DNA from 4 places in the Glutamicibacter nicotianae genome. Region 1 is predicted to be linked to each of the others. Evidence: riboswitches for the same ligand, from Rfam matches in the RefSeq annotation. Region 1 holds a riboswitch; each other region holds the start of a gene.
The links. A riboswitch is a leader RNA that binds a small molecule or an ion and turns the genes downstream of it on or off. The one in region 1 is predicted to bind S-adenosylmethionine.

Region 2: it holds a riboswitch for S-adenosylmethionine, as region 1 does, so the genes downstream of both, JOE62_RS04840 (O-acetylhomoserine aminocarboxypropyltransferase/cysteine synthase family protein) here and JOE62_RS02670 (ABC transporter substrate-binding protein) in region 1, are expected to answer to the same signal.
Region 3: it holds a riboswitch for S-adenosylmethionine, as region 1 does, so the genes downstream of both, JOE62_RS04340 (hypothetical protein) here and JOE62_RS02670 (ABC transporter substrate-binding protein) in region 1, are expected to answer to the same signal.
Region 4: it holds a riboswitch for S-adenosylmethionine, as region 1 does, so the genes downstream of both, JOE62_RS01125 (flavin reductase family protein) here and JOE62_RS02670 (ABC transporter substrate-binding protein) in region 1, are expected to answer to the same signal.

Annotation. Positions count from the first base shown of each region.
Region 1 is NZ_JAFBCH010000001.1:523,751-531,415, forward strand. Features, by position in the region: gene JOE62_RS02655 (LLM class flavin-dependent oxidoreductase) at 1-1,242, shown strand, start outside; gene ggt (gamma-glutamyltransferase) at 1,324-3,147, opposite strand; gene JOE62_RS02665 (SDR family oxidoreductase) at 3,364-4,227, opposite strand; SAM riboswitch class I at 4,515-4,606, shown strand; gene JOE62_RS02670 (ABC transporter substrate-binding protein) at 4,731-6,362, shown strand; gene JOE62_RS02675 (ABC transporter permease) at 6,374-7,330, shown strand; gene JOE62_RS02680 (ABC transporter permease) at 7,345-7,665, shown strand, end outside.
Region 2 is NZ_JAFBCH010000001.1:966,687-974,351, reverse strand. Features, by position in the region: gene JOE62_RS04855 (HNH endonuclease signature motif containing protein) at 1-1,345, opposite strand, end outside; gene JOE62_RS04850 (hypothetical protein) at 2,091-2,414, opposite strand; gene JOE62_RS04845 (cystathionine gamma-synthase) at 2,599-3,804, opposite strand; gene JOE62_RS04840 (O-acetylhomoserine aminocarboxypropyltransferase/cysteine synthase family protein) at 3,801-5,108, opposite strand; SAM riboswitch class I at 5,195-5,285, opposite strand; gene JOE62_RS04835 (LysR family transcriptional regulator) at 5,518-6,459, opposite strand; gene JOE62_RS04830 (DUF1852 domain-containing protein) at 6,582-7,574, shown strand; gene JOE62_RS04825 (methionine synthase) at 7,593-7,665, shown strand, end outside.
Region 3 is NZ_JAFBCH010000001.1:855,189-862,853, reverse strand. Features, by position in the region: gene JOE62_RS04355 (hypothetical protein) at 1-244, opposite strand, end outside; gene JOE62_RS04350 (cupin domain-containing protein) at 380-946, opposite strand; gene JOE62_RS04345 (DinB family protein) at 1,078-1,665, shown strand; SAM riboswitch class IV at 1,733-1,846, shown strand; gene JOE62_RS04340 (hypothetical protein) at 1,862-2,128, shown strand; gene JOE62_RS04335 (VIT1/CCC1 transporter family protein) at 2,183-3,286, shown strand; gene JOE62_RS04330 (LOG family protein) at 3,352-4,542, opposite strand; gene JOE62_RS04325 (DEAD/DEAH box helicase) at 4,629-7,665, shown strand, end outside.
Region 4 is NZ_JAFBCH010000001.1:214,089-221,753, forward strand. Features, by position in the region: gene JOE62_RS01110 (MFS transporter) at 1-634, opposite strand, end outside; gene JOE62_RS01115 (ZIP family metal transporter) at 658-1,395, opposite strand; gene dnaB (replicative DNA helicase) at 1,457-2,812, opposite strand; gene JOE62_RS01125 (flavin reductase family protein) at 3,669-4,169, opposite strand; SAM riboswitch class IV at 4,264-4,381, opposite strand; gene JOE62_RS01130 (long-chain-fatty-acid--CoA ligase) at 4,758-6,365, shown strand; gene JOE62_RS01135 (PaaI family thioesterase) at 6,381-6,797, shown strand; gene JOE62_RS01140 (hypothetical protein) at 6,916-7,194, shown strand; gene JOE62_RS01145 (dihydrofolate reductase family protein) at 7,289-7,665, shown strand, end outside.

The sequences.
Region 1 (7,665 bases):
GACGGCCTGTTCCTCGCCGATGTGCTGGGCACCTACGACGTGTACAAGGGCAACAACATCACCCCGCTGACCTCCGGCGCCCAGGCGCCGGTCAACGACCCGATGATGCTGGTCTCGGCCATGGCCGCCGTGACCGAGAACCTCGGCTTCGGCGTCACCGCGGGTACCGCCTATGAGCACCCGTACGCCTTCGCCCGCCGCCTGGCCACCCTGGACCACCTGACCAACGGCCGCGTCGGCTGGAACGTGGTCACCGGGTACCTGCCATCGGCTGCCCGCAATATGGGCCAGGAAGACCAGATGGAGCACGACGAGCGCTACAACCACGCCGATGAGTACCTCGAAGTGGTCTACAAGCTGCTCGAAGGCTCGTGGGAAGACAACGCGGTGCAGAACAACAAGGAAACCGGCATCTACACCGATCCGGCCAAGGTGCACCCGATTGAGCACGAAGGCAAGTACTTCAAGGTCCCGGGCATCGCGATCACCGAGCCGTCGAAGCAGCGCACCCCGGTGATCTACCAGGCCGGCGCCTCCAAGCGCGGCACGGAATTCGCCGCGTCGAACGCCGAAGCCATCTTCGTCACCTGCCCAACCCGCGAACTGCTCAAGGAAGCTGTCACCAAGATCCGCGACGCTGCCGAAGCGGCTGGCCGCGGCCGCTACGACATCAAGGTCTTCGCCATGCAGACCATCATCACCGCCGAAACCTCGGAACTGGCCCAGGCGAAGTTCGAGGACTACCGCTCCTACGTGGATACCGAGGGCTCGCTGGCGCTGCTGTCGGGCTGGACCGGCATCGACATGTCCGTGTACGGACCGGACGATGTAATTGGCGATGACGTGAAGTCCAACGCCATCCAGTCCTCGGTGGAAACCTTCAAGAAGGCCAGCGGCGATACCGGAAAGCCATGGACCATCCGCCAGCTGGCCGAATGGATCGGCGTAGGCGGCTTCGGCCCGGTTTCCGTCGGTTCGGGTGCCGAGGTTGCCGAGAAGCTCATCGACTGGGTGGAATACACCGACGTGGACGGCTTCAACCTCGCCTACGCTGTCACTCCTGGCACCTTCGAGGACATCGTCGAGTACGTGGTGCCTGAGCTGCAGGCCCGCGGGGTCTACAAGACCGAGTACACCCAGGGCACGCTGCGCAACAAGCTGTTCGGCGCCGGCGACCGGGTGAAGGACACCCACCGTGCAGCCCAGTTCAAGATCGCCAACCGGATGGCCGCGCAGGCCTGAGTATCCGGCTAGATAGCGCAATCGGCGGCCTGCGGCAACTTCGCAAGAATGTTGCCGCAGGCCGCCGTTTTCACTGCGTGCCTACTCGGTCGGCTCCAGCACCATGGCCGAACCGCCGCCGCGCCTGGTGGGCTCGGCCGCTGCCGTGAGCGTGCCATCGGCCGCGATCTCCACCGCTTCAACGGCGCCGATTTCAGCCTGCGGGGTGAAGGAATCGCCGGCCGGCGTGAGCTTGTGGCCGAAGGCCTCAAGCGCAGGACCATAGGCTTCGATGAACTCGGGTTCGGCGGTGACCGCGGCAGTGTTGCGCTGCGAAGCCCGCGGCGCGGCGATGGCCTCGCTGATGCTCATGCCCAAGTCGATGCGGTTCACCAGGGTCTGCAGCACCGTGGTGATGATGGTTGAACCGCCCGGGGAACCAATGGCCAGCACCGGTTCGCCGTCCTGCAGGACAATGGTGGGCGCCATCGATGAGCGCGGGCGCTTGCCCGGCTCAATGCGGTTCGGATCCTGCGGATCATAGACCGTGGAGAAATCGGTCAGCTCGTTGTTCAGCAGGAATCCGCGGCCCGGAACCACCATGCCCGAGCCGCCGGTTTGCTCGATGGTCAACGTGTAGGAAACGACGTTGCCCCAGCGATCCACCACCGACAGGTGCGTGGTGGAGATATTTTCCGTATCCTGCTCTTCAACCGGTTCGCTGCTGGCAGCCGGGCATTGGCCATCGTAGTTCTCGATATCGCCCGGAGCGACGGGCTTGGCTGCGGCCTGGTCCGGGTCGATGGCGCACGCCCGCTCCGCACCGAACAACTTGTCTGTCAGGGTGCGGGTCGGAACATCGGCGAAAACCGGGTCGCCGACGAACTTGCTACGATCAGCGTAGGCAAGAGCAGTTGCCTCGAAATAATGGTGCAACGCCTCGGCTTCGTCCATGGCCGCCACGTCGAATTGGCTCAGGATGTTCAGCGATTCGCCGATGGTGGTTCCGCCGCTGGAAGACGGAGCCATGCCGAAGACTTCGTAGCCCCGGTATTCCACCTGAGTCGGTTCCTGCTCCACCACTTCGTAGCCGGCCAGATCGGCGGTGGACAACTGCCCCGCGGGAACCGGGAGGCCGGTATCTGCGCTCTTTGGCGGTGCCTGCACCGTGTGGGCGATCTCGGCGGCCAAGTCTCCCGCATAGAACCCATCGAGGCCTTGCTTGGCCAGCATCCGATAGGTGTCCGCCAGATCCGGATTCTTGAAGATGGTCCCGACCTGGGGAGCATCCCCGCCGGGCAAGAACAATTCGCTCGTGGCAGGGAACGCGGCGAACCGTTCCTTGTTATCCAAGGTCTGCTCGCGGAAGGTCTCATCAATGGCAAAGCCGCGGGAAGCGATTTTGGTTGCCGGGCGCAAGACCTGCTTCAGGTTCTGCGAACCCCAATTGTCCAGGGCGCGTTGCCATGTGGCCAAGGTTCCGGGCACGCCTACTGCCACGCCGCTGGTAACCAGTTCCGGGGTGAAGTTGTACGGCTCGCCGGTTTCGGGATCAATGAATGCGTCATTGGCCATGCCTGCTGGGGCGGTTTCGCGACCGTCGATCGTGCTGACCTTGCCCGATTGCGTATCGTAGTAGAGGAAATATCCGCCACCGCCAATGCCTGCGCTGTAGGGTTCGGTGACGCCGAGTGCCGCCGCGGTGGCCACGGCCGCATCCACGGCGTTGCCTCCCTTGCGCAGGACTTCGATGCCGGCGGCGGTGGCCTCCGGGTCCACCGAAGACACCGCGCCTCCGGTTCCAATGGCCGTCGGGACTTTTTCGGTGTGGCGTGGATCCGCACTCGCCGAGACAGCCGAGAAAGCTCCCAGGCCCAAGGCGATGGTTGCAGCGCAGGCAACTGGCCTCAAACGTGCTCGTGGCATACTTTGATCTCCTCTTCAGGTGGCGATGAAGTATGCGCAAATTTACGGGAGCGGGACCTCCCGGCGAGCTTGTGACACGCGGCACTATCTATCTGGGTGTTAAATTTCCCCTTGTCGAGCGAATATTCGCGGTTATGAAGCTTAAATGCTGAAGGGCAGGCACCGCGGCAACGACTGCCGCGAGTGCCTGCCCGTTGGACCCTTGATGAGAGGGTGCTACTTGTCCAGGTTGTCCTTGATGACCTTGCCCAGGGACGCTGGAGCGCGGCCGATCAGCTTGGCCAGGTCGCCGGTTCCAACCTCCAGTGCTCCTTCGCGAATGCGCACGTCGGTATCGACGAGGATGTGCGCGAAGGGTCCGGGGACTCCGGCGTCAGCGTAGATCGTTTCCAGCTGTTCGGGATCCATTTCCTGGTAGGCGACGTCCTGGCCAGCGGCGGCGCCGACAGCGCCAGCAAGCTGGGCGAGGGTGAATGGCTTGTCGCTGCCCAACTCGTAGATCTTGCCGTTCTGCTCTTCATCGGACAGCAGCACCGCCGCGGCTGCCTCCGCGAAATCGGCACGGGCGGCAGCGCTGATTTTGCCCTCGCCCGCGGCACCGAGGATTACGCCGCTATTGAGGTAGCCCATGAGCTGGTCGGTGTAGTTTTCGATGTACCAGCCGTTGCGCAGCAGCACGTAGCCGATGCCTGATCCAGCCAGCAACCGCTCGGTGGCGATGTGCTCCTCGGCGAGCTCCATGCCGCCGGTCATCGCGTTGGCAATTGACGTGTAGGCGATCAGCGAGACGTCCACCTGCTTGGCGGCGTTGATGATGTTCTCATGCTGGGCGACGCGCTGGCCTACCTCGCTGGAGGAGATCAGCAGCAGCTTGTCGACGCCTTCAAGCGCGGAAACCAGATCTGGCTGGACGTTGTAATCGGCAACGCGGGTTTCCAAGCCCTTGCCTGCCAGCGGGGCCAGTTTTTCCTCCGAACGGCCGATGGCAATCAGCTGCGCGGGATCGGCCCCGCGCTCCAGCAGTGCATCGATGACGAGTTTTCCCAGCTGTCCGGTGGCTCCGGTAATTGCGATCTTCATGAGGTCCTCTCGTAAGTTCTTGCATCTGCTACAACCGGCTAGCGGGTGGGGTAATTCCCCAAACCTTCAATCGGAAATCCAGCATAAGCAAGGATTTCTGCGGATCTGCCCAAACCTGCCGTCATGGAAAGTCATATGACGCATGAAAGGGTTCTCGTGACGCCCAGTATGACGAACATCGGGCATTTCAGGATGCTTTGTGTGACTTCATGACCGCTCCTTACGTAACGCTTGTCTGCTCAATTCACGGGTTGCAGACTTGAATTGTTCGGCCGGTACAGCCGGACACCCCATCCAGAGCGACCGAGAGACCTGGCTCGTTGAAGTCGCAGCAACCACCCGTGAACGGGAGCGGTGCTAAGGCCAGGACCGATGGAGATTGCTAATTTTCACGGCGGTCTGCGGGGAGAAACTCGCCAAGAGTATTCCCACAAATCATGGCAGAACGTGCAGCGAATCTAGGCGTAATCCTCGGGTCACCAACCGAGAGGACATTTGAAATCATGCGTACAGCACATTTTGGACTGAAGACCACTGCGATTCTTGCCGTTCTGGGCTTGTCGCTCACCGCTTGCGGAGGCAACGCCACCAAGACGGGCGCAGCGCAAGCAGCAGCCGATCCAGGGACTCCGGTTGAAGGTGGCACCTTCACCTTCGCTGAAGTTACCCCTATCAACAATTGGCAGACTCAGGCAGCACGCTTCTATGAGAAAGCGAATGTTCTGAACTCAGTGCTTGATCGCCTGACCTACTACGATGTGGAAGCCGGCAAACTGGTTGGCTGGATCGCCAGCGAATTCGAAGCTAATGAAGACCAGACGGAGTTCACCTTCACCATTCGCGACGGTGTCACTTTCTCAGACGGCTCCACGCTGGATGCTGAGGCTGTGAAGCTGAACCTGGACGCCCTTGGAAAGGGAATCAAGTCTGCCCAGATTGCGCCAAACGTTGACTTTGCTGCCTATAAGTCGGCAGAGGTCGTAGGGGACAACAAGGTCAAGGTCACGCTCAAGCGGCCAGATGCCAATTTCCTTAGGTCGACTTCCTCCGTAACTGCTGGTTTGGTGTCCCCGAAGACCCTTGAACTGGACAATGCCGCGCAGTCTTCGATCTCCAAGATTGTTGGTTCCGGCCCATTCGTCTTCGAATCGGAAAAGCCTGATGAAGAAGTCGTTTTCAGCAGCCGGGATGACTACGCCTGGGCGCCAGAAACTGCGCCGAACCAGGGCGATGCCTATCTGGATACCCTGGTTATCAAGTACCTTCCAGAGGTCGCTAGCCGTGCCGGCGCCGCCCAGTCCGGGCAGGTGGATCTCGTCCGAGGATTGCAGCCGGTAGATGAACAGGTGCTGGCCTCCAGTGGCGGCAAGGTTTATGCCGCCGAAGGGGTGGACCTGACCACCAACCACGCGGCCGTGCGAATTGGCTCGGGAAAGCTGGAAGACGTCAAAGTCCGCCAGGCACTGCAGGTTGCAATCGACCGCCAGGCCATCAAAGACACCGTTCTCTCGGATAGCTATGTCATCTCGGGATCGATCCTCAACCACAAGGCACCAGGGTTTGTAGACCTGTCAGCTGAATTGGCCTATAACCCGGAAAAGGCCAAGCAGTTATTGGACGAGGCCGGATGGAAGCCGGGCGCAGATGGCATTCGGGAGAAGAACGGGAAGAAACTGGAAGTCACGGTTTCCACCTCCAATAACTCCGTAGTCATCAAGCCAGCGTTCGAACTGATTGAACAGCAATGGCGCGAGATTGGCGTCCAGCTGATCAACCGCGCGGCAGACAATACTTTCCTGACCAACGCACTTGTCGACGACAAGGTGGAGTTCTTCGGAACTCGCCAGTTTGCGTACGGCGGACTGGGCCCGGTCTATGCACCTGCGAACAACAACCAGACCCTTCGCGCTGATCCTGAACTGAACAAGCTTTTCATCAAAGAGCAGTCGGCGGCCACCGATGAGGAACACCTGAAGCTGGTCGAAGAGGAACAGCGTGCCCTGGTGCTGGACAAGGCCCTGACGCTGGTTCTTTGGGACGAAGTCCAGGTCTATGGCGCCAATAGCTCGGCGAACGTCGAGTTCACTTCCGGTACCGCGCCCATCTTCCAAGGTGCTTGGAAGAGCGAAGGCTAGGAACCAAATCCATGGGCACTTACATCGTAAAACGACTGGGACAGGCGCTTCTGGTCATCTGGCTTGCCTACACAGCGGTTTTCATTGCCGTGCAATCCTTGCCGAATGACCCGGTCACGATCTTCCTGAGCACTGACTCGGCGGCGGATCCGGCCACCATTGCCCAGATGAAGGCATACTACGGATACGACCAGCCGCTCTTCGTGCAGTACTTCTCGCAGTTGCTCGGGCTGCTTCGCGGGGATCTTGGATATTCGTTATCCAATGGTTCGGAAGTGGCAACGCGCATCGGGGAAGTCGCTGGATCCACCTTGATTCTGGCTGGTAGTGCATTCGTTCTTTCGGTGGTATTCGCCCTGATTATCGCGTCGGCTGCGAGCTTGGCCAGAGGCGGGAAGTTGCGCAAGGCGTTGCTGAACCTGCCACCTTTGATGGTTTCGATACCTGTTTTCTGGTTGGGGCTGCTGCTCTTGCAGCTGTTGGCCGTGCAGCTCGGCGTGATGTCGCTGTTCCCGGATGGATCGTTCATGTCGTTGGCGGTGCCAATCTTCGTGCTGGCCGTGCATCTGAGCGCTCCGATTGCCCAGGTCCTGATCAAGAGCGTGCAGGAAGTGAATAGACAACCGTTTATTGAAGTTTTGCGCGCCAAAGGCGCAAGCGAAGCATGGATCTTCTACCGGCACACCTTGAAGAACGCGGCCCCGGCCGCGCTATCCATTGCCGGTATCACCATTGGTGCCTTGCTCGCTGGTTCCGTCATCACCGAGACCGTGTTTTCCCGCGCGGGATTAGGCCAGCTTATCTTGCAGTCAGTGACGGCGCAGGACATTCCACTGGTCCAGGGATTGGTGCTGCTGACCGCAGTCGTTTTCACCGCAGTCAACTTGCTCGTTGATCTCATCCACCCGCAGCTCGATCCACGCATCGTCACGTCAACAAGTGGCGCAACCCGCTCGCTTGTTGCGTAAGGAAAGTAGGACTAATGAGTCTCATAACCGAACACGTTGGATCGGTGGCCAGCGATGACCAGCCGATGGCTTCAACCAAGCCTGCAACCAAAATAGGAAATCCAGCAGCACGCTGGTTTGCCGCCTGGTGGGTTCTCATTCCGCTGGCCGTATTTGTGGCGTGGGCTTTTCTTCCATCGCTCTTTACGGGCCACGACCCGATTACTGGTGTGCCGGCTGACAAGCTGCTAGCGCCATCCGCGGAACACCTGTTCGGAACCGACCATCTGGGGCGTGACATCTACAGCCGAGTTGTCTACGGAACGCGCCAGACGCTGCTGACCGCGGGCCTGGCG
Region 2 (7,665 bases), 440 kb from region 1:
GCAGGCTCTTGCCGTTGAGCACCACCGGAAGAACACCGGCTGTGCACAACGCTGTCCTGGCTTCGCCCGGGGAGAGCAGGATCCCCGAGGACGTCACCGCGAAATCCTCGGCTTGCTCCTGCATCTTCTCCCAATCAAGGATGATGCTCACCTGCGCGCCGGCAAGCCCCGCCTGCTGGTCCGGCGGGCTCCCGTTCGGTTTACGATCTGTCATCAACAAAGCCATGAAGCCAACGAGCCGCCGCCGCTCGGGTTTCAGATCTTCCCATTCACCGCTTGCCGGCTCCGCTTCTGTTGAAGCATCTTCCGTCGGTAGTCCATCTTCTTCGGAATGGAGATCCTCGTTTTCCGGGTGGATGTCCTCTTCTTCGGAGTGGTGATCATCTTCGTCCGGCGGGTCATCCTCGATATTCTCGGCGGAGTCATCGTCCGGTCTGTCTTTCGCCCAATCCGGCTTGCTGTCCTCATCATCCCAGCTACTGGTTTCCTCACCGGTGAACTGGGCATCCACGTCCTTCAATCCCTGCCGGTTGCCGGCAACCGTGGAAGGATTATCCAGATTCGCGAAATACGCCTCGATATAAGCAGACTGCGAGGGCAGAACACGGAAGAGGTATTCAACCAGGCCTTTGCGCATCCCGCGCTTGAAGATCCCGATCCCATCCAGCAGGGCCTTCAGCGGGCGCTTGCCGGCCTTGACCTGCGCGACCAGGTCGTTGATGTGCTTGCGCGCCGATTTCGGCTCCGACCGCAGGAACGCCGCGGACTCGGCCTGCAGCTGCTGTTTCTTCGCTTCGGCCGCTTTCCCTTCGCCCAGGTCCTTGCGCACCGAATGCAGCTTCATCGCCGCCGAGGCGACCAGCCGCGGATCGATGCCCGGGTCTTCGAACTGCACGGCGAGTTCGGGCAGCCATGGTTCCGTTGGTTCTCCTGCTTCGTCTACGCCGCCGAGCAGGCAGTCGGCCTGCACCAGCCGGGCAGTGGCGGTGCTGCGCGGGATATCGAGCCATCCGGTCATCAGTCCTTTGGCATCCTTGAAATGCGTGCGCCCCGTGGTGGTGCGCCCCTTCGCCGCGTCGATTTCCTCGATGGTGGGGTCGGGCCCGAGGTCCGTGATGGCCTGGAAGGATTCCTGGTCCAGCTTGTGGGCACCGGTGCTGCGCAGTGCGGCGGCCGCGTGGACCTGGGTGCGGGTGAGTTCTTGGGTCGTGTCTTCGGTGAGCAGCGCGAGATAGGCGGCTTGGCCTGCGGTGAGTCCCGCGTGGGCCAGGCGCCGGGTCGCTGAAGCGGCCAGCGCTTTGGCGTTGGCCAGGTCCTTCAGTGCTTGCGCGATGTCTGTGCTCATGGGAACCAGCATGCGCCCGAAATGCCGTGCCGCGGGCATGCGCGTGCGGACTGTGGACAAGTCTAATTATCTGCTCCCACTGGCAACCACACCTCGCAGGTGGCGATGCTGAGGTTCTGGGCCCGATCGGGCACAGTGGCAGTGGATGCCACGAGTCAATGCAATGCCAACGGAGCCCGATGCGATGGCTCATTCCTCGACCCACACGGTCCGGAGCAGGCGTTAAATACGCTAGCCCGGCTCGTCACATCTCCGGAGGACTGCCGGGCCTACTTTCGAACGCTACTGCCTTCGACAATCTCATTATGGCAACTCGACCCGAGCAGAGTCCACACAGGGTACTTACCTCGTCACGACACCGGACTACCGCCGGATTCGGACACTCCTCGTTGGGCCCATCTTCCACGAGTAGTAGTCCCGCTGAACCTGCTCAGCCGCAGGGAAGCAACAACAGAGAATAACCCGTGTGATCGCACGGCGATACCATCTCGAAAACGGTCGTTCTCTTGCTCTCCCAGACATTTCCAGTGCGACCTAAGAGGCCAATAGCGGGGCGGTACGGTGACCCTCCTGCTGACAACCAAGCACGTGGCCGTCAGCTCTTGGAACACTTGATTTCTATTGGTAGCCAATCGTCCAGTATCGCGTCGCCAAGTGTAAGAATTCCAGATTCTGGAATAGCCCGATCAAATATTGGTGCGGGGTTCCGCCGCCTTTGGATTGCGGCGCCAACCCAATTGCTTTGCTAAACCAGACGGTCGCTTGCCGAATAGGCGTTCTGGTTCCTACTGGCGGCACGCTGCGGGGCACCTGCCATCTTGACCAGCCCTGCAATAATAAGCACGTCCAACACCACTAGCATCAGCACGGAACCGTGCGCTGCCAACCACATCATTTCGGAATTCGGAAGCATCTGGCCCGGGTCCACACTGGATTCCGTTTCCATGTGGCCGATTGCGGTGCTGTCGGCAATCTTCCACAGAACAAAGAAGGCCAGCACCGAGATGTTCAAACCAAGCATGGCCACTACGCCCACGATGCCGAATGCTTTCATTGGAATTTGCGACACGTTTGGCTCCCCGGGATGCAGTCTTCATTCTGGACCACCGATCACGGTGACCGGAGATCTTCACTTCCAGAACCCAGTATTCCCTGCCTGACGTACGCCGCAGGTGCGAATCGCTGAGTGACACCGACGTTAAACGCCCGCGCGGGCCTTCCTGTGCGGAAGGCCCGCATGCAGCTACGGCAGGTCAAGCGGTGGCCAGGCTGCGGTGTTGGACGTTGGCTGCCGCGGTAGCCTTCGCGGCTGCGGCCAGCCCGCGTTCCAGATCGGCAATCAGGTCCTCGGGCTCCTCGATGCCCACCGAGAGGCGGACCAGATTGGCAGGGATTTCCAGCGGGGTGCCGATCAGCGACGCGTGGGTCATTTCGCGCGGATAGCAGACCAGTGATTCCACCCCGCCCAGGGACACCGAAAGCTGGAAGTATTCCATGGACTCGGCGAAGGCACGGGCCGCGGCCTCATCGGCCAGCTGCAGCGAGAGGATCCCGCCGAAACCGCGTTGCTGGCGCTTGGCCAGCTCGTGGCCCGGGTGGCTTTCCAGTCCGGGATAGTAGACGCGGGCAACCTCGGCGCGGTCATCGAGCCAGCGGGCCAGGGTGGATGCGGTGGCGCAGTGGCGTTCCATGCGCAGGCCCAGGGTCTTCAGCCCGCGGGCGGCCAGGTAGGAATCCTGCGGACCGGAGACCGCTCCCCCGGCGAACTGCTGGTAGCCGACGGCTTCGGCCAGCGATTGGCCGCGGTGCAGGTGGTCTGCCACGATGACCGCGCCGCCGAGAACGTCGGAGTGTCCCCCAATGTACTTGGTGGTCGAGTGCACCACCGCGTGCGCACCGAAATCCAGCGGCCGCTGCAGGTATGGGGTGGCGAAGGTGTTATCCACCACCAGCAGGGCGCCGTGCTCGGCGGCGATGGCTGCCCAGCCGGCCAGGTCGGCGATGCCCAGCAGCGGGTTGGACGGGGTCTCCACCCAGAGCAGCGCGGTGTTCGGGCGCAGCGCGGCGCGCACCGCATCCAGGTTGGTGATGTCCACTGCCGAGGAGCTGATCCCCCATTTGCCGTGCAGCTTCGAGATCAGCCGGTTGGTGCCGCCGTAGCCGTCGGCGCCCAGCACGATGTGGTCGCCCGGTTCCAGCACTGCGCGCAGCAGCGCGTCTTCGGCGGCGATGCCCGAGGCGAAGGAGAACCCGGCGGCCCCGCCTTCCAGCGCGGCGAGCTGGGATTCGAAGCCGTTGCGGGTCGGGTTGGAGCCGCGCGAGTACTCGTGCCCAGCGCGCAGCACGTTGATGCCGTCCTGGATGAAGGTGCTGGTCTGGTAGATCGGCGGGATCACCGCACCGGTGTGCGGGTCCTTGTGCTGGCCGGCGTGCACGGCCAGGGTGTTGAAGCCGCTCATGCGAAGCTCACTTCCTTGGTGTCGGCGGTGGTCGCGGCCAGCGCGAGATCCAGCGATCGGGTGATATCCACCAGCAGGTCGGCCGGGTCTTCCAGTCCCACCGACAGGCGCAGGGTGGAGGCGTTCAGCCCGGCGGCTGCCAGCTGCGCTTCGGAGAGCCGGCAGTGCGTCATGGTGGCCGGGTGGGCCACCATGGTGCGGGTATCTCCCACATTCGCGGCCAGGCTGATCAGCTTAAGCCCGTCGATGACCGGGGAAACCAGGGATGGGTGGGCCAGCTCGATGGCCAGCACGCAGCCGGTGCCCTTCGGCGCCAGCGCCCGGGCCAGCTCGTGGCTGGGGTGCTCGGGCAGCGCAGGGTGGTGGATGGCGGCAATGCCCGGATACTCGGCAAGCGCGTCGATCAGCCTGGTGACGCTGCGCTGCACGTGGGCGGCGCGCACCGGCAGGGTCTCGATTCCGGCGAGGATGCCTTGGGCGCTGGCCGGTGCGAGGGTCGGGCCCAGATCGTGCAGGAACTTGGAACGAACCAGCATCGCGTAGGCCGCCGGCCCGTGGCGTTCAAGCAGCGAAGTGCCATTCAGCCGCTCGCGCGGGGCGGCAATCTGCGGCCAGCGGGAGGAATCGGAGAAGTCGAAGGTTCCCGAATCCACCACTATCCCGCCGAGCACCGAGCCGTGCCCGGCCAGTCCCTTGGTGGCCGAGTGCACCACGATGTCCGCTCCGAGTTCCAGCGGGCGCACGTTCAGCGGGGTGGCCAGGGTGTTGTCCACCACCACCGGGATGTTGCGCTCGTGCGCGATGGCCGCAATGGCCGGGATATCGGCCACGGTGCACAGCGGATTGGAAACGGATTCGAAGAAGAACGCCCGGGTGTCCGACTCGATGGCAGCTTCCCAGGCGGCAGGATCAGCCTGGTCGACAAAGCTGACGCGGATCCCGAAGTCGGCGAAGGTGTCGATGAACAGGTCCACGGTGCCGCCGTAGAGCGAGGAGGAAGCCACAATGTGCTTAGGTCCCTGGGCCAGGGCCAGCAGGGACAGGGCCACGGCAGCCTGCCCGGTGGCGGTGGCCACCGCGTGGGCCCCGCCTTCCAGGGCAGCGACGCGCTGCTCGAGGATGGACACGGTCGGGTTACCGGTGCGCGAGTAGGTGAAGCCGGCCTGGCGCAGCGCGAACTTCTCGATCGCTTCGGCATGCGACTGGAATTGGTAGGCTGCGGAATTGTGCAGTGGCGGCAGCATCGGGCGGAAGTCTCCGCTCGGGCGGTATCCTGCGTGGACCGCGTCGGTTCCTTGGCTCATAGCTCCTCCTCGATTCTCTGCGAGGGAGTGCACCGATTGGCATCGTGCGGCGGCACGAAGCACAGCGCGAAAACGCGTTCGGAACTGCTCCATCGTTCCTGGCATTAGCACCTTTCGGTTTCCCGATGGTTGCTGCGACGTCAACGAGCCAGATCTCTTAGTCGCTCTTGATGGTTTGTTGTTCTTCCATGGTTGGCCATGGGCTGCGAGGGGTGCAAGCGCTATCGGGCGGCCGGCTTCATACAAGGCCGCCAAGCTTCATATGTCGTGCACTTGTCATGATGACGCGGTGGCTGGCGCCACTTTATGACGCACCAAAATGAGAAAAACCCCGAGACTTTCAAGGTTTTTCTGGAAGTTTATGACGATGGAGCGGCACTCGATGACCGAGAGTTACGCTGTTGGCGGCTCAGCCGAGCACTTCCACCCCGAAGCTGGCCACCACTGCGCGGACTTCTTGCAGGTAGCGCTGAGCCTGGTCGGTGAGCGGGATCGCGGCGTGATCGATCCAGCCGATCTCGATGCGCTCATCGATGTCCAGCGGGATGGCAACGATGGATGGATCCAGCTCGTCGCTGATGATGCCGGTGGAGATCGTGTACCCGCCCAGGCCGATCATCAGGTTGAAGATGGTCGCACGGTCCGAGACTTGGATTTCCCGCTGGCTGGAGCGTGTGGAGAGCACTTCCTCGGCGAAGTAGAACGAGTTGTTCGCGCCTTGATCGAAGGTCAGCCGAGGCAGGTTTTCGAGGTCTTCGAGGGTGACCTGGTCACGGGTGGCCAGCGGGTTGCTGCGCGATACGAAGATGTGCGGGTCGGCGAGGAACAGCGGGTGGAACACCAGGCGGGATTCGCGCAGCAGCTTGTCGATGACTTTCCGGTTGAAGTCGTTGCGGTAGAGGATCCCGATATCGCTGCGCAGGGTTCGCACGTCCTCGATAATTTCCTCGGTGCGCGTCTCGCGGAGCGAAAACTGGTACTCCTCGGCCCCGCTGGCCTGGACCATCCGGACAAAGGCATCCACCGCAAAGGAGTAGTGCTGGGTGGAGACGCCCAGCAGCCGCCGCGCGGCGGGGCGGCCGAGGTAGCGGTGCTCAAGAAGCTCCACCTGCTCGAGCACCTGCCGGGCGTAGCCGAGGAATTCTGCGCCTTCAGCAGTGAGCGTCACTCCCCTGGCCGAGCGCATCAGCAAGGTGCGTCCCACCCGGGATTCGAGTTCCTTCATCGCCGCCGACATGCTGGGCTGCGCGACGTAGATGAGGTCGGCGGCAGCCGAGATCGACCCCTCGGAGGCGACCGCCACAAAGTAGCGCAGCTGCTGGAGCGTCAATCCATTCGAAACCTGAACCATAGTTTGAGTCTATATGAATCCATAGTTATATCGAGTTACCTGATATCAAGAATCACCCTGCATGATTGACGCAACGACTTCCCCTCGGCCTGTCCAGGCCTCCCAAATACAGATTGGCCATCATGGCAGACGCATTAAATTTCAGCATTAGCACCACAAGATTCGACGAGAATTACTCCCCTTCTGCGAATTCTCGAACCACGACAAACTTCGCCAATTTGGCGCGCGGAGAGCGTCGCGAAGAGAACCTTCGCAATGCCCTGACGATGATCAACCGCCGTTTCAATTCCCTGGCTCACTGGGACAATCCCCAAGGTGACCGCTATACACTGGAATTGGAAATCATTTCCGCAAATGTACATTTTTCTGCCAATAATACCGATCAGGAATTTCCTCTTTTAGAAGTGCTTGAAACCACGATCGTGGATAAACTCACGGGTACCCGGTCCCAGGGCATGGTCGGCAATAATTTTTCTTCCTATGTCCGCGATTACGACTTCAGCGTGGTGCTCCCAGCATCGTGTAATGACAGCGGAGCCCCGGTGCTTCCGGAGGATTTTGGCGATCTCCATGGGCAGCTCTTCCAGCATTTCTTGAACTCACAGGCGTACCGTGAGCGTTTTGCCCAGCTGCCGGTGGTCTGCATCAGCGTCTCGACTTCCAAGACCTATTTCCGCACCGGCAACAGCCATCCAGTGCTTGGTTTGGAATACCAGCAGGATGAAAATTCCTTGACCGACGCGTACTTCGGAAAAATGGGTTTGAGCGTGCGCTACTTCATGCCACCAGGCGCTGTTGCCCCGCTGGCTTTCTACTTCCGCGGCGACCTGCTCAACGATTACACGAATCTGCAGTTGATCAGCCTGATCAGCACCATGGAGACGTTCCAGAAGATCTACCGCCCGGAGATCTACAACGCCAATTCGGCGGCACCGGCTGTGTACCACCCGAGCCTTGGCGCCGAAGATTTCTCCCCCACTCGCGTCTTTTATGACCGCGAAGAACGAACTCAGTTGGGCAAGATCCAAGGCAAGTTCACCGAAGAGCATTTCATCATCCCGAATCGCCAACTGCTCGATCAGTGGTCCGCTTCCTGCCCGGCACCCGTCGCCTAAGATTCCGAAAGATAACTCATGACTTCCCCGCTTATCCCCACGTCGATTGTCGGTAGCCTGCCCAAGCCTTCATGGCTTGCCGAACCTGAAA
Region 3 (7,665 bases), 330 kb from region 1:
ACAGCGCATAGGTCCAGGAGATGCGCGCCTGCGCCATCTGCGGGAAACGTGCACGCCGGCGGATCGTCCGCACGCCGATGGTCACGATGACGACAGCGAGAATCGCGGCGCCGAGGAAGAAGAAATTGCGCTGGGTACGGATCCAGGTCAAGGTGGTGCCGACAAGAACGCCGAAAAGCACCGAAGCCCACCAGCTGATGCTGCGCAGCTGGTCCTGCGTCGCGGTTGGTTCGCCTGTCTTCACGCCTCTCCCATCGCCAATCGTTCCGAGCGCCCGGAACAACGCATCGTTCCTAGAATACGCCGTTGCCCACCCCGCCAGCGAACACGCAGCCGCATCGCGCCGAGCGTGCCGCCGCAGCGGGCGCAGGGGTTGGGCTCAGCAGAGGATCAGCGTCCAGGTCACCACGGCCGGCTCATCGGAAGGGTTCTGCCAGCTATGCGGCTCGCGGCCCGGGAAGGTTACGGTGTCGCCCGCCTCAAGCTCCAATCGCTGGTCGGGCAGGATCAGGATGAATTCTCCGGCGATCACGTGCAGCACTTCCAGCTCGCAATCCATCGAATACAGTTCCGCTTCGCCAGTGCCCCTCGGCGCAATCTCGGCGCGGATCATCTGCAGCCGCTTTTCGCTGCGCGGGGTCACCAGCTGCTCGGTGATCCCGTCGCCGCCCAGTGAAACCCGCGGTGCCTGGTCCAGGCGGACCAGTTTCGTTTCCGGGACTTCGAAAAGCGTGCCGACCTCGATGCCCAGCACCTCGCACAGGCGCAGCAGAGTCGCCACCGAGGGGCTGGTCAGGTCGCGTTCCACACGCGAGAGAAAGCCCTTGGTCAGCCCGGAGAGCTCTGCGACCTGGTCAATGGTCATGCGCTGGGTCTGCCGCACCCCGCGCAGCCGCGCACCGATGTTGATCGCAGCACCGGTTGGTTCAACTGGCAAGGTTTTCATCGTTTGGCTCCATCAACGTCGTGTCCGGCAGCGGCATCCGCGGCGGCTTCACCGCCTGCGGGGCAAGTTTACCAATGGTAAACACGCGATGTCCCCTACCGCGGGCCGGCCGCGATCATTAGACTCTGTCCATGGACAGCACCAAGGACAAGCTCTGCGGGTACCTGAATGAGGCGCGCGAGAATGCGATCTTCAAGGCCGAGGGCCTGGCCGAGCAGCTGGCACGCACCCCGCTCACCCCTACCGGCACCCACATCCTGGGCGTGCTGCACCATCTGGTGATCAACGAATACGAGTATTTCGGCACCTGCCTGCGGCGCGAGGCCAACGACGCCTATGTCCGCGAGTTCATCTCCCCGCATGATCCCGACGCTGATTTCCTTCCGCCTGCAGAGATGGACGGGCTGCAGCTGATAGGCCTGTACCGCAAGGCCATCGCCTTCGCGGACGAGGGCATCGCCGCCTTGTACCTGGATTCTGCAGTGCACGTCCCGTGGTGGGGGCCGGCGGGGCATACCACCTTGGACCATCTGCTCATCCATGCGCTGGCCGAGACCTCCCGGCATGCAGGGCAGCTGGATATCATCCGCGAACAGCTCGACGGCCGCGCCGGCTGGACCGCGACGCTGGATTTGCTGCCCGACTACACCGCGGCGCAGTGGGCAGATCATCGCCAGAAGCTGCATCGGCTGGCCGATTCCCTGGCCCCGGAGAACTGACCGGAAGTCATATTACGCAGTACGGCTTCATCTGGCGCCGCATGCGGCGGTACGCTCAGAATTGTTGCTTCACGAGACGCGGCGCCAAGCTCCGACTGGCCGCGCACCAACCCCAAGTTCATGGGTGGTTCGGATGAGGAAGCGGTCCGCGCATCAATTGGTGCACGGGCAAGAGCTCGCCAGAGAGTTAATATCCATGGCCATCCCGATCCTTCCCATCATCGACCGCCAGACCGGCCAGGTGCAGTTCACCGCTGAGGGCCGCTGGTGCACCCGCTACGTTGCGGACCCGCTCAGGCTCGAACGCCTCATCACCCGCTGCTCCCGCCGTCCGGCCTTCGACCCGGACACCTCCGAATTGCTGCTGGTGGTGCCGGAAGCAGGGAATCCGGCAGGCAGACGCCATGCATTTAGCCTTGCCAAATTCCCAAGTCCAGGGGCGCTGGCTAAAGTGGAAAGCTGAGCCGATCCACGGGTTTCCATGGGAAACTCCACGTTCAAGGAGAGCCTTTTCGAGATGCCACAGCACCCAAGCGCCGAACCGACCAAAGCGCAGATCCAGCGATGGCGCAAGTATCTCGCCGATGAAGTCGCCGAGGGCGCCATCTACCGGGCCCTGGCGGAAAAGAAGACCGGGCAGGAACGGCAAATCCTGCTGGGCCTGGCCGAAGCCGAAGCACGCCACGAATCCCACTGGCGCACGTTGCTCGGCGAGCATGCCAAGGAAGTCCGACCGTCGCTGCGCCGCACCATGCTGCGCTTCCTCGCCCTGCACTTCGGGTCGGTGTTCGTGCTGGCCATGGCCCAGCGCTCAGAGAGCAGCTCCCCCTACCGCAACGACAAGGACGCCACCGCGCAGATGGCTGCCGACGAGCAGGTCCACGAGGAAGTCGTCCGGGCCCTGGCCACAGCAGGACGCGCACGGCTGTCGGGCAACTTCCGCGCCGCGGTCTTCGGCGCCAACGACGGGCTGGTATCCAACCTGGCATTGATCATGGGCATCGGCGCCACCGGCGTTTCTTCGACCTTCGTGCTGTTCTCCGGCATTGCCGGCTTGCTGGCCGGAGCGCTGTCCATGGCGGCCGGCGAATATGTTTCGGTGCGTTCCCAACGCGAGCTGCTGACCGCCTCGCGGCCCACCCAGGTCACGCTGACCGCAGCCCCGAACCTGGATCTGGACGCCAACGAGCTGGTGCTGATCTACAAGGCCCGCGGCATGAGCGACGAGGACGCCGAGCACCGGGCCGCCGAACGCATGGGCCTGTTCACCTGCGACTGCAACCCTGATTTCTCGCTGAACCCGGAAGGCCGCGGCGACGAGCTCGAGAAGGAGCACCAGGAGCTGGGCTCGGCCACCGGGGCGGCCGCCACCTCATTCCTGCTCTTCGCTTCCGGCGCGGTGGTGCCGATCCTGCCCTACATCTTCGGCCTCTCCGGCCTGGCCGCGATCATCGTGTCGGTGGTGCTGGTGGGCCTCGCCCTGATGATCACCGGCGGCATCGTGGGCCTGCTCTCCGGAGCCTCCCCGTTCAAGCGCGGCTTGCGCCAGCTGGCCATCGGCTGGGGCGCTGCGGCCGTCACCTACTGCCTGGGCCTGATCTTCGACGTCAGCGTCAGCTAATACTCCGCTTGGCATCGAAAATGCCGGGACAGCTTCGGCTGTCCCGGCATTTTCGATGCCCCGGACTAGTTGTCCTTTGCCGGCCGGGTGCGCCGCCGCAGGGTTTCCATGGACTGGATGAACGCCAGTGCTTCCTCGGCGGTGTCCACCAGGGCGATCTTCTGCTCCATCACGCGTTCCTTGGCCAGGGCCTGGAGCAGCGGCCACGCCGGAAGGTCATTTCTCCAGTAGTCGCGGCCGACCAGCACCATCGGCACCACGCGGGCACCGGTGGCGTAGTAGTTCTCGCAGGCATCCTGGAAGATTTCCTGGACCGTGCCGGCAGCCCCGGGCAGCACGACCAGCCCGCCGTTGGACTGCTCCAGCAGGATCGCCTCGCGAATGGAATTGGTGAAGAACTTGGCGATCTGGGTGGCAAACAGATTCGGCGGCTCATGGCCGTAGAACCAGGTCGGCACGCCCAGCGACTGCCGCCGGCTGGGGAAACGCTCCTTCACCATCAGGGCGGTTCTCGCCCAGCCGGTGCGATGGTGGATCGCATCTGGCGCTTCGGCGAGCATCTGCAAGGCCGTCGCAATGTCATCTGCCCCATAGTCGGCCAGCCACGCACCGGCATTGGCCGCTTCCATGGCTCCTGGCCCTCCCCCGGTGGCCACCGCGTAGCCAGCACGGGTAATCATGCGCCCGAGCTCCAAGGCCTGCGCGTACTGCGTGGTGCCCCGGTTCATCGCATGCCCGCCCATCACCCCGATGATCGGAGTGTCCTTGAACGTTCCCTCATATACCGCCGAGACCAGCGCCTGGCCAATGTGGTGATCGTGCAGGGTCCTGGCCAGCGCACTGTGATCGCTGTCGGCATTCGCCGCCGCATGCTGCTGGGAGTACGCGTATATTTTGGCATCGGGCACCTGCTGGTAGGTCTGCGTCCAGATCCCCGAGTACAGCTCTTCTGCCGTATACAAGCCGCGGGCGCCGGTCTCGAACGGCAGCTGCGCCCCCGAGCTCATGCATAGCCCGCCCGTCGCCTGCACGATCTGCTGGCCTTGGGCGGAAAACTGGCAATCGATGAACAGCGCTTCGGAAAGATCCAGCGATTTCAGCACGGTATCCCGCTCGCGCAGATCCACGCGGTGCACGCGCCAGCCTTTTCCGTGGGCATGGTGGGAAACCAGCGCTTCAGCGGCAAGACGGTCGAATTCGACGAGCGAGGTGATGTTCACTGCTCGGGCTGGAAGATAGGGCCACACGTGGGACATGTGTCAACGCTACGCCATGGATAGTGATTATTCACAGAAGGGCCCATCAACTTTCGCGACGGCCCGGAACGTGAAACGATGAGAGGATGACTGAATCTGTTCCACCAACCATTGACGCCCGCCATTTACTGGCTTTTCTGGGCAACGTTCCTTTCTTTTATGGAAAGAACCTGGCCGCAGAAGCAAATTCCGTGGTTGACGTGGAATTCGATGAGAACACCGGGCAGATCGAGGGCACAGTCACCGATTCCGGCAAAGAATTCTCTCCGATGATCCAGGTCCACTTGGAGGGTGGCGAGTGGAAGATCGAATCCTGCGAGTGCACCTGCGACGCGCCAGGCATCTGCTCTCATATCGCGGCTTTGGCCATTACCTCCAATAAGATCGCCTCCCAGCCTCGCCCGCTGCCGGTCCATGAAGAGAAGCCGGAGACCGCGTGGTCAAAGCAAATCGATTCATGGTTCGAGGAGTCCGACCCGGGCCCGGCCGACGGGCTGCTCGGTTCGCAGCACGATCCTGTGGTGCCGATGGCGCTGCAGTTCCTGCTCTTCGATTCGAAGGACGCCACCCAGCAGCAGCAGTGGATGCCGACCGGGACCATCCCGCACCCGACCCGCAACAAGCGCTTCCGCTTGGGCGTGCGCCCCATGGTCCGCAATGCCGAAGGCCGCTGGGTGCGCGGCCAGCTGCGCTGGACCACCCTGGGCTTCAAGACCTACGGCTGGAACCTGCTGCGTGCACAGCACCACTGGTTCACCCGCTTCGCTTCCATGGCCCGCAGCGACAGCCAGTTGCAGTTCAAGGTGGACGAAGACTGGCTGTTCCTGGACGAGTACGCTTCCGAGCTTCTCTGGCCGCTGCTCGAACAGGCTGGCGAGCTGGGCATTGCGCTGATCACCACCCGTTCCGAGCAGCGCGTGCGGATCGTTGATCCGGCCAGCTTCAGCATGCAGGCCTCCCTGGATGAGCAGCAGTTGCAGCTGGACGGCGTCCTGCACATCGCCGGGCAGGATCTCGTGCTTGATCCGGACGCGCCCAGCGGTGTCATCGCCGAGCATGGTTTCTATGCGCAAATGGCCCAGCCCGATGAAATCTGGCTCGCTCCAAGCACCGAGCCGGTTCCCGACGCGCACCGCCGCTGGTATATCGACCGCCGCCCGGTCACCGTGCCCGCACCGGAGATCAACGACTTCTTCGAATCCTCCTACCCTCGCCTGGCTCGCCGTTTCGAGCTGCGCAGCGTCAGCGACGAGCTGGTCCTGCCTGATCTGAAACCGCCCTATGTGCAGGCCACCGTGGTCTACAAGCGCGAATTCAACCAGAACAAGGAACCGAACGACACCGCCGCGCTGGACTTCCAGATCCGCTACCCTGGGATCCCCAGCGACCAGGAAGTGCACGACGTGGAGGCCGAGGAACTGCTCCAGTCAGCCGTGCATGAGGTGTTCCTGGCGCATGAGGAAGCCGGCAATCCCAACCTGTCGCCGAAGTTCTACGCACGCGATGACACCATTGATTTCGTCACCGAGATCCTGCCCGCGCTGGAGCGCCTTCCGGAGGTCCAGCTCGTCGAGCAAGGCACCCGCCCGACCTTCCACCAGCTGCGTGAACTCCCCCAGCTGAAGATCAATGCCGTGAATCATGAACGGACCGACTGGCTTGATCTCGGCTTGCTGATCACCGTAGGCGACCATGAGGTTCCCTTCTCGCAGATTGTCGAGGCCATGAGCAATGGCCAGATGAAGCTCCGCCTGCCGGACAACACCTGGTTCTCGCTGAACCACCCGATGTTCGCCAAGCTCAAGGCGCTGGTTGACGAAGCCCAGGCGATGAACGACAAGCCGAAGGAGGGAGACCTGAAGCTGACGGTCTTCCAGATCTCGATGTTCGAAGAACTGGACGAGATGGCTGAAGGCATCGACGGCGCTGACCTTTTCATCGCACGCATGCGTTCGCTGCTCAAGGTCGCCGAGGCCCACCATGCCCAGGTGCCGAACACGCTGGACGCCCAACTGCGCCCCTACCAGGTGGAGGGGTTCCACTGGCTCTCCCGCCTGTACGAGGGCGGCTTCGGCGGCATCCTCGCCGATGACATGGGCTTGGGCAAGACCCTGCAGACAATTGCGCTGATGCTCCACGCCCACAAGCTCTGGGCGGATCCCGAGGCCAGCGCCCAATTGCCGGCAGCCCAGCGTACCCGCCTGCCGTTCCTGGTGGTTGCCCCGAGCTCGGTGGTGTCCAACTGGGAAATGGAAATCAACAAGTTCGCCCCTTCCCTGCGGGTCGTCAGCGTCGAGGGCACGTTGCCGTCACCGCGGCAGCTTCAGGAACTCGCTCAGGACTACGATGTCATTCTCACGACCTACACCCTGCTGCGCCTGAACGACGAGATCTACGAAGCCCAGCGCTTTGCCGGCCTGATCCTCGACGAGGCGCAGTTCGTGAAGAACAAATCCACCAAAGCGCACAGGACCGCCGTGAACCTGCAGACCAATTTCAAGTTGGCAGTCACCGGTACCCCGATGGAAAACAACCTGTCCGAGCTCGGTGCCCTGCTGTCGCTGGTTGCTCCGGCGTTGTTCCTGAACACCACGCGCTTCAATCGCCAGTTCGCCCGGCCCATCGAGGTCTTGGGCGACAAGGAAACCCTCGCCTTGCTACAGCGCCGGATCAAGCCGTTCATGCTGCGCCGCACGAAGGAATCGGTGGTGCTGGATCTTCCGGCCAAGCAGGAGCAGCAGATTCTGGTGCGCCTGTCCGAGGAGCACCAGCATGTCTACGACACGCATTTGAATCGCGAACGCCAGAAGATCCTGCACCTGGTGGCGGACCTGGATCGCAACCGCTTCACCATTTTCCAGTCGCTGACGCACCTGCGCATGCTGGCCCTTGAGCCGTCCCTGGTAGATCCGGAACTGTCGGACATCCCCGGCTCGAAGCTGGAAGCTCTCTTCGACCAGCTCGATGACGTGGTGGGCGAAGGCCACCGTGCGCTGATCTTCAGCCAGTTCACCTCATACCTGAAGGTGCTGGCCGACAAGCTGGCCGAACGAGGCGTGAAGTTCGTGTACCTCGATGGCAATACCCGCAACCGTTCCAAGGTCATCGAGCAGTTCAAGGAAG
Region 4 (7,665 bases), 310 kb from region 1:
TCGGCCCCAGGTCAGGATTGCGCGTCGAGCTCAGAGACTTCAGCGCCGGCACGACCCCGCAAAACGCGAGAACCACCAGCACCGCCACTCCGGAGAACACCCAGCGCCAACCGAGGTGCACGGCAATCAGGCCCGCCATCCAGGGGCCGATCATCGCCGGGATAACCCAGGCGGTAGCGAACAGGGCGAAGATCTTCGAGTGCAGGTGCCCGGGGTACACCCGTGCAATAAGCACATAGATGGCGACGGTGATCGCGCCGCCGCCGACTCCCTGCAGGATGCGCCCGGCAATCAGGGCCTGCATGTTCTCGGCTGAGCCGCAGATCAGCAGCCCAACGCAGAATACGGCAACGGCGATGAACAGCGGGTGCTTCGGCCCCCAGCGGTCGGTGACTTCCCCGGCAGCCACCATCCCCAGCATGCCGCTGGCGATCGGCGCGGCAAAGGCCAACGCAAAGTAGCGTTCACCGTCCAGCAGCTCGCTGACCAGAGGCATCACCGTCGTCACGGCCATGGATTCGAAGGCGACCAGGAAGACGAGCACGAACATGCCAAGGGTGGTGGCAAGATACTGCGGAGCATAGATGGTGGACTCGGCGCGCTCGGTTGATTGGCTGCTGCGGTTCAGGGGCATGCATCCATGATCTCAGGTTTCGCCTAGCCGCCGATCACGTGCAGGCTGAAGGCCGCGAGGAAGCCAGAGGTCACCAGCAATCCGGTGTAGTCGTGCTCCACCTTGTAGGCTTCGGGAACCATGGTGTCGGCGATCATCGTCAAGATGCCTCCGGCAGCGACGGCGGTGGCGAAGGCCAGCACCTCGCCGGGCATGGATTCCAGCAGCAGCGCCCCGAGGAAGGCCGCGATGCCGCAGGAGATGGCGATTGAGCCCCAGAGCAACGCGATCGAGGATCCCTTCTTCCCGGACGCTTTCATCTGGGCGGTGCTCGCCAGGCCCTCGGGGACATTGGAAATGAATATGGCGATCAGCATTGCCGGATTAATGCTTGCGCTGGCGACGACGGTCAGTCCCAGAGCCACGGATTCGGGAATCCCGTCGATGAGCGCACCGACAGCGAGCGCTGATCCGGAAGATTCCTGCTCGCCTGCGCGCTGCGCCTGCCGCTTTCCGGTCCGCCAGGCCAGCAGCCGGTTCGCACCGAAGTACAAGGCAGCGCCCACGATCACTCCGCCCAGCGTCGCACCAAGGCCACCGGTGCCATAGGCTTCGAGCACCAGTTCGAAGGCCAGTGCGCTGATCAGGACCCCGGCGCCGAAAGCCATGATTGTGCTGACCCAGACCTTGGGGATCTTCAACCACCAGGCAGCGCCGGACCCCAGCAGCAGGGCGGATCCGGCCACGGTGCCCCAAAGCAAAGCCTGCAACGAAGCGAACATGGCACCCACTATAGCCAGCAATGAGCTGGCTTAGTAGGTGCCATATGAGTTCTGACTGGGACTAGCCCTCGTTGGACATGTTGTTGAAGCGCGAGTAGTGGCCCTGGAACGCTACGGTGATGGTCTTGGTCGGACCTGCACGGTGCTTCGCGATGATCACGTCGGCCTCGCCCGGACGGTTTTCCTTGTCATACACGTCGTCGCGGTGCAGCAGGATGACCATGTCGGCGTCCTGCTCGATCGAGCCCGATTCACGCAGGTCCGAGACCATGGGACGCTTGTCGGTGCGCTGCTCGGATCCACGGTTCAGCTGCGACAGGGCAATCAGCGGCACGTCGAGCTCCTTGGCCAGCAGCTTGAGGTTACGCGAGAACTCCGAGACTTCCTGCTGGCGCGATTCCACGCGCTTGCCCGAGCTCATCAGCTGCAGGTAGTCGAGGATGATCATGCGCAGCTCGTTGCGCTGCTTCAACCGGCGGCACTTGGCGCGGATTTCCATCATGGACATGTTCGGCGAATCGTCGATGAACAGCGGGGCTTCGTTGAGCCGGCCCATGGTCGTGGCGATCTTGGTCCACTGTGCATCTTCCACCGAGCCCTTGCGCAGGTCCTGGAGCTGGATGGACGCTTCGGCCGAGAGCAGGCGCATCGCGATCTCGTTGCGGCCCATTTCCAGGGAGAAGAACACGGTGGCCATGTTGTGCTTGATGGCAGCGGAACGGGCGAAGTCCAGTGCGAACGTCGATTTGCCGACGGCGGGACGGGCGGCGATGATGATCATCTGGCCGCCCTTCAGGCCCTGGGTCAGCTCATCGAATTCGTAGAAGCCGGTGGGCACGCCGGTGATGCCATCGCCAGCGTTGGCCGCGTTCTCGATCTCGTCGACGGTGTCTTCGATGATGTCCGAGAGGCGCACGTAGTCCTCGCTGCTGCGGTTCTCGGCAACCTTGTACACCTCGGCCTGGGCTTCGTTGACGATTGCGTCGACCTCGCCATCCGGCGAGTAGCCCATCTGGACGATGCGCGTACCGGCGTCAACCAGCCGGCGCAGCACTGCGCGTTCGCGCACGATTTCTGCGTAGTACCCGGCATTCGCCGCAGTGGGAACCTGCTGGATGAGGTTGTGCAGGTAGGCAGCGCCACCCACGCGCGAGATTTCGCCGCGCTTGGTCAGCAAGTCGGCTACGGTGACCGCATCGGCTGGCTCGCCGCGGCCGTAGAGGTCAACGATTGCCTCGTAGATGGATTCGTGGGAGGGACGGTAGAAGTCGGTGCCGCGGATGGATTCAACGACGTCGGCAATCGCATCCTTGGAAAGCATCATGCCGCCGAGCACCGACATTTCGGCCTCGATATCCTGTGGCGGCTTGCGCCCTGCGTCGGATTCCCGTCCTTCGTAAACCGGCTCAGCACTCATTGCAGACACTTCCATCCCCTATTGACCCGCTGGGAAAATTCTCCTTGCCCTCATGGCAACGCTTCATCATGTCAGTCGATACGGACATTTAGCTGTAAAGCGCCTGTGGATATTTCTCTCCCGAAGCCAACACTAGGGCTGTTATTAACAGGCGTAAACCTCATTATCCACAGAATATGTGGATAACACACCGCTACCTGTGGACTCACCTGTTCACAGTCTGGGGAGAACCCTGTGGATTACCCCGCTCTATACACCGGTAACATCGATTGACTAGTCTGTTTGTATTTTCACACTTGTGGAAAGAAAGTTTATTCATTGAAGGTCACGCCAACCACATCGAGGTTATCAACACCCACAATCGCCCAGTTTCCGGGGTTTTCGCTCCTTTGTTCACATTTCCCCACACTTCATCCACAGTTTTGTGGATAACACTGTGGATACTGTTAATTTTGCAAAACCCTTAGTCACCACGGATTAATGTTCGCTATCAAGGCTCCGAGCCCGAAGTAGTTCACAACCAACAAGAATTTCACCGCTCAGGGCCGTGGATAACTTGATGTCGCCGAGGTGGCGTTGCGTGAATTTGAAGCCGTAACTGGGCTCTTGGCCCACTGCCACCGATTTACCCCGGCAATCAGCTGCAGTGGAAGTGCAATTACACGTCGAACTTGCCCGCAGTGCATGGGCTGCATGTAGTCCATGGTTGCTGCCGGGGTGCCCGGAGATCAACAGGCATCGCGCCTAATTTTCCGATTGGCACAGGGATCAAGTGATTCCGCAGGCCTCGAAATCAAAAAAGCTTCGGCCAGATCGATATGTTGATCTGGCCGAAGCTATGGAAGTTCAGAAGAGCTTAGACGAGCTCGGGGACCGGCAGTGAATGGAAGCGCGAATCGTGGAAGATCTGCGGCGAGTGCTTCGAGATGCGGTGCCCGTGGACTTCCATCAAGATCACCCAGTGATCCCCCGCTTCGACCTCGTTGTAAATCGAGGTTTCCAGCCACAGCGTGGAGTCGTTAATGAACAGTGCGCCCTGTTCCGAGGAATAGGTGTCGATCCCGCGGAATCGGTCGCCGTTCTTCGACGCGATCTGAGCACACACTCCTTCATTGCGTTCGCTGAGCACCGAAACGCCGATGCGGCCAGCGTTGCGCAGCTTTGGCCACGTATTCGAGGATTTCTGCACGGCGAACATCACCAGTGCTGGCTCGAGGGAAACACCCACGGTAAATGACGAAGCCACAATGCCGGTTTTCTCGCCATCCAGTTCTGCACAGAGGGCGGCTACGCCTGACGGATGCTGAGCGAAAACCTTGCGCAAGGTCAACGGGTCAAGTTCAAGATTCAATGACATGGCTCGATTCCTTCGGGTCTTGCCCACCGCGCAATAATCCGCACGCCGGAGCTTCTTGATTCTCGAAGCCGCCAGCGTTGGAGTTCAGCGCCGTGTGCGGTACTTGTTCCAGCACGTTTTTGCGTGGAACCGAATCCTCACCTGGAGCACCCCACTACCGTTGAGAGGGTTGCCGATCAGCAAGCCAGGGCTTATAGCTGATGCTCTTGATTCTGCTTAAAACAATATGGGTGATTACGAAGCAGCGTCAAACATTTTGCTTCGCAAATCGCAATATTCAACGAAACGTTCGATCCAATGCCTTGAAATGAACCTTTTAGCAGTCTTTTATTCGCCAAATCCACCTTGCCCGAGACCTTCGACGCAACTTTCATTACGGACCTTCTCCGGTCACGTTGCAGCGGAAGACCCGGCTCTACCCGTGGAACCGGAGGCCTGTCGCGAATTCACTACCGCTCACCGCAATGAAACTTGGTTTCTCCGCATGACGCTGAGGTTCATGGCACTATCGATCATGGAGTGCGTTGAGTCACACTCCCTCTTATTGTTCTCCGTAACCATCGCTGACGATTGAGGAATAGCCACACCATGGTAGAGATTCAGGCAAACCATTCAGAACTGACCCCGCTGCGTTTCCTTGAGCGCACAACCGAGGCCTATCCGAAGAAGACCGCCGTCATCCATGGAACTCGCAGCTACACCTACGCGGAACTCGAAGCACGCGTGCACCGCTTTGCCCAGGCGCTGAAGGCGCGCATTGAACCGGGCGACCGCGTGGCCGTGCTGGCACCGAATACTCCCGAAATGCTCATGGCGCATTACGCCGTGCCGCTGGCTGGCGGCGTCCTCATTGCCCTGAATACCCGCCTTTCGGCCCACGAGCTGCAGTACATCATTGATCATTCGGCTGCCAAGCTGATGCTTGCCGACACCGAGCTGCTGGAGCATACGAAGACCCTGCGCCGGGAGAACCCGACGCTGGAAGCGCTCATTGAAATCACCGATGACCAGTACTCCGGACCGCGTCCCGAAGTGCAAGTCGACGCCACCTTGGACGAGTTGCTGGCAGAAGCCTCGGATGAGAAGCTTCCCTATGCCATTGCCGACGAGCGGGCGCCGATCACTCTCAACTACACGTCAGGCACCACCGGCAAGCCGAAGGGCGTGCTCTACTCGCACCGCGGCAGCTACCTGAATTCCTTGGGCGAAGCTCACCACCAGGGCTTCACCGCCAAAACCCGCTACCTGTGGACCCTGCCGATGTTCCACTGCAACGGATGGTGCACCCCATGGGCCGTCACCGCAGCGGGCGGAACCCACCTGTGCCTGCGCGGCGTGCGCGAGAATGCGGTCTGGGACGCCATCGAGAATCTTGGGACCACCCACCTGTGCGGCGCCCCGACCGTCTGCTCCATCATCGCCGACTCAGCCCGTGCCCATCAGCTTGATACGCCATTGCGGATCACCACCGCAGGCGCTCCCCCGTCCCCGGCCATCATCTCCAAGCTGCAGAATCTGGGCATCGAAGTAGTCCACGTGTACGGCCTGACCGAAGTCTATGGGCCGTACACGGTGTGCGAATATCAGGATAAGTGGGATGAGCTCGATGGGCCGGCCCGGGCAGCGAAGCTCGCCCGCCAGGGCGTTGGCATGATCACTGCCGAGTCCGCGCGCATTGTCGACGAGAACATGGACGATGTCCCCGCGGACGGGCAGACCATGGGCGAAATCGTACTGCGCGGCAATAACGTCATGATCGGCTACTACCGCGACGAAGCCGCCACCGCCCAAGCTTTCCATGGCGGCTGGTTCCACACCGGCGACCTCGGCGTCATGCACCCGGACGGCTACATCCAGGTGCGCGACCGGGCCAAGGACATCATCATTTCCGGCGGCGAGAACATCTCCACCATCGAGGTGGAACAGGCCCTCGCATCGCACCCAGAAGTGCTGGACCTTGCAGTCATCGGCGTCGCCGACGAGAAATGGGGCGAGCGCCCGGTGGCTTATGTCATCCGCGGCAGCGGATCCACCTTGGATGCCGAAACCCTGATTGGCTTCGCCCGCGAAAAGCTCGCCGGATTCAAGGTGCCGCGCACCATCGTCTTCCCGCAGGATCTGCCGCGCACCTCCACTGGTAAGGTGCAGAAGAATGTTCTGCGCGCCCAGGCGCTTGAAGACAGCACGACGAACTAGCCCAAGGACCAGTAATTGGATAAGCCAGCACCACGGATTCCTGACAAGACCAGCCGATTCAGCGCAAGCATCGGATTGGAATTCGATGGAATCTCTGCCACTGAAGTACGCGGCCACGCGCAATTGGACGAGAACCACCACACTCCGTGGGGAGTGGTCCATGGCGGCGTGTACGCCTCGATGATCGAGAGTGCAGGGTCGGTTGGCGCCAGCTATGCGGTGGCCGAACGCGGGCAATTCGCCGTTGGAGTGCACAATGCCACTGACTTCCTGCGCCCCTCCACCGGGGCGCGGGTCCAGGTGGTCGCCACCGCGCTGTTCCAAGGGCGCACCCAGCAGCTCTGGGAGGTCATCATCACCGATGAAGCCACCGGCAAGCAGCTCTCCCGTGGCCAGCTTCGTACCCAGAATGTGGATTTGCCCAAGGAATGACGTCAAGCAGAAGATTCATAAGATGCGCTTCATGTCCAGCACAGTGAGCGTGCATTTCATGTAGTGCGCCCGCAATGCACAGATGCAGTACTGTCAAAGGCGGGAAGAAGGTGCGCAATTGAAGGTCTCCGCAAATATACTCGTCGGCAAATGTCCGCTGTGGACTTGGGTACTGATGGGATTGGCGCTTGCTTCTGCCCTGGCCCTCATTGACTGGGCAGACACGGGGACGGCAAAACCACTCTGGATGTTCCTCCTGCCCACTGCCTTTGGCTTATTGGGAGGCATCGTGGCTGCGTTGAAGAAGAGCTTTGGATGGGCGCTCATCTCGCTGGCTTTCGGCCTGCTGGTTGTGCAACTGCTATCCGTCGTGGTCACCGTGGTCCAGGGTCCATAACGGTTCCCTGAGAATCCCGCGTCACTGCTTTTCCCTCTGCGAGCACCGGCGTACGGTAGGTGGCATCTAACGCCCGAGCTCCAGGAGGTTCGCCATGAGCGCGACCTATACCTTCGATGTGTTCAGCAGCCTTGATGGCTTCGGCAGTGCCGGAAGCGATTGGGGCGGCTATTGGGGAAAGCAAGGGCCGGAGCTGCTGGCCCATCGGCTCGAACTGTATACGCGAGCATGCCGAGTAGTCTTCGGAGCCAACACCTTCCGCCTCTTCAGCCGCTTCTGGGAAGAAATCGAAATGAATCCCGAGGTGGAAGACGCGTGGGGCGTAGCCTTGCACGACAAGCCCGCCACCGTCATCTCCACCACCTTGGAAGAGCCTCTGAACTGGCCCAACCCCACACTGGAGCGCGCTGATGCACTGGAAGTCGTCGCGCGGCTGAAGGAAACCTCGGATGTGCCGCTGCGCTCCCACGG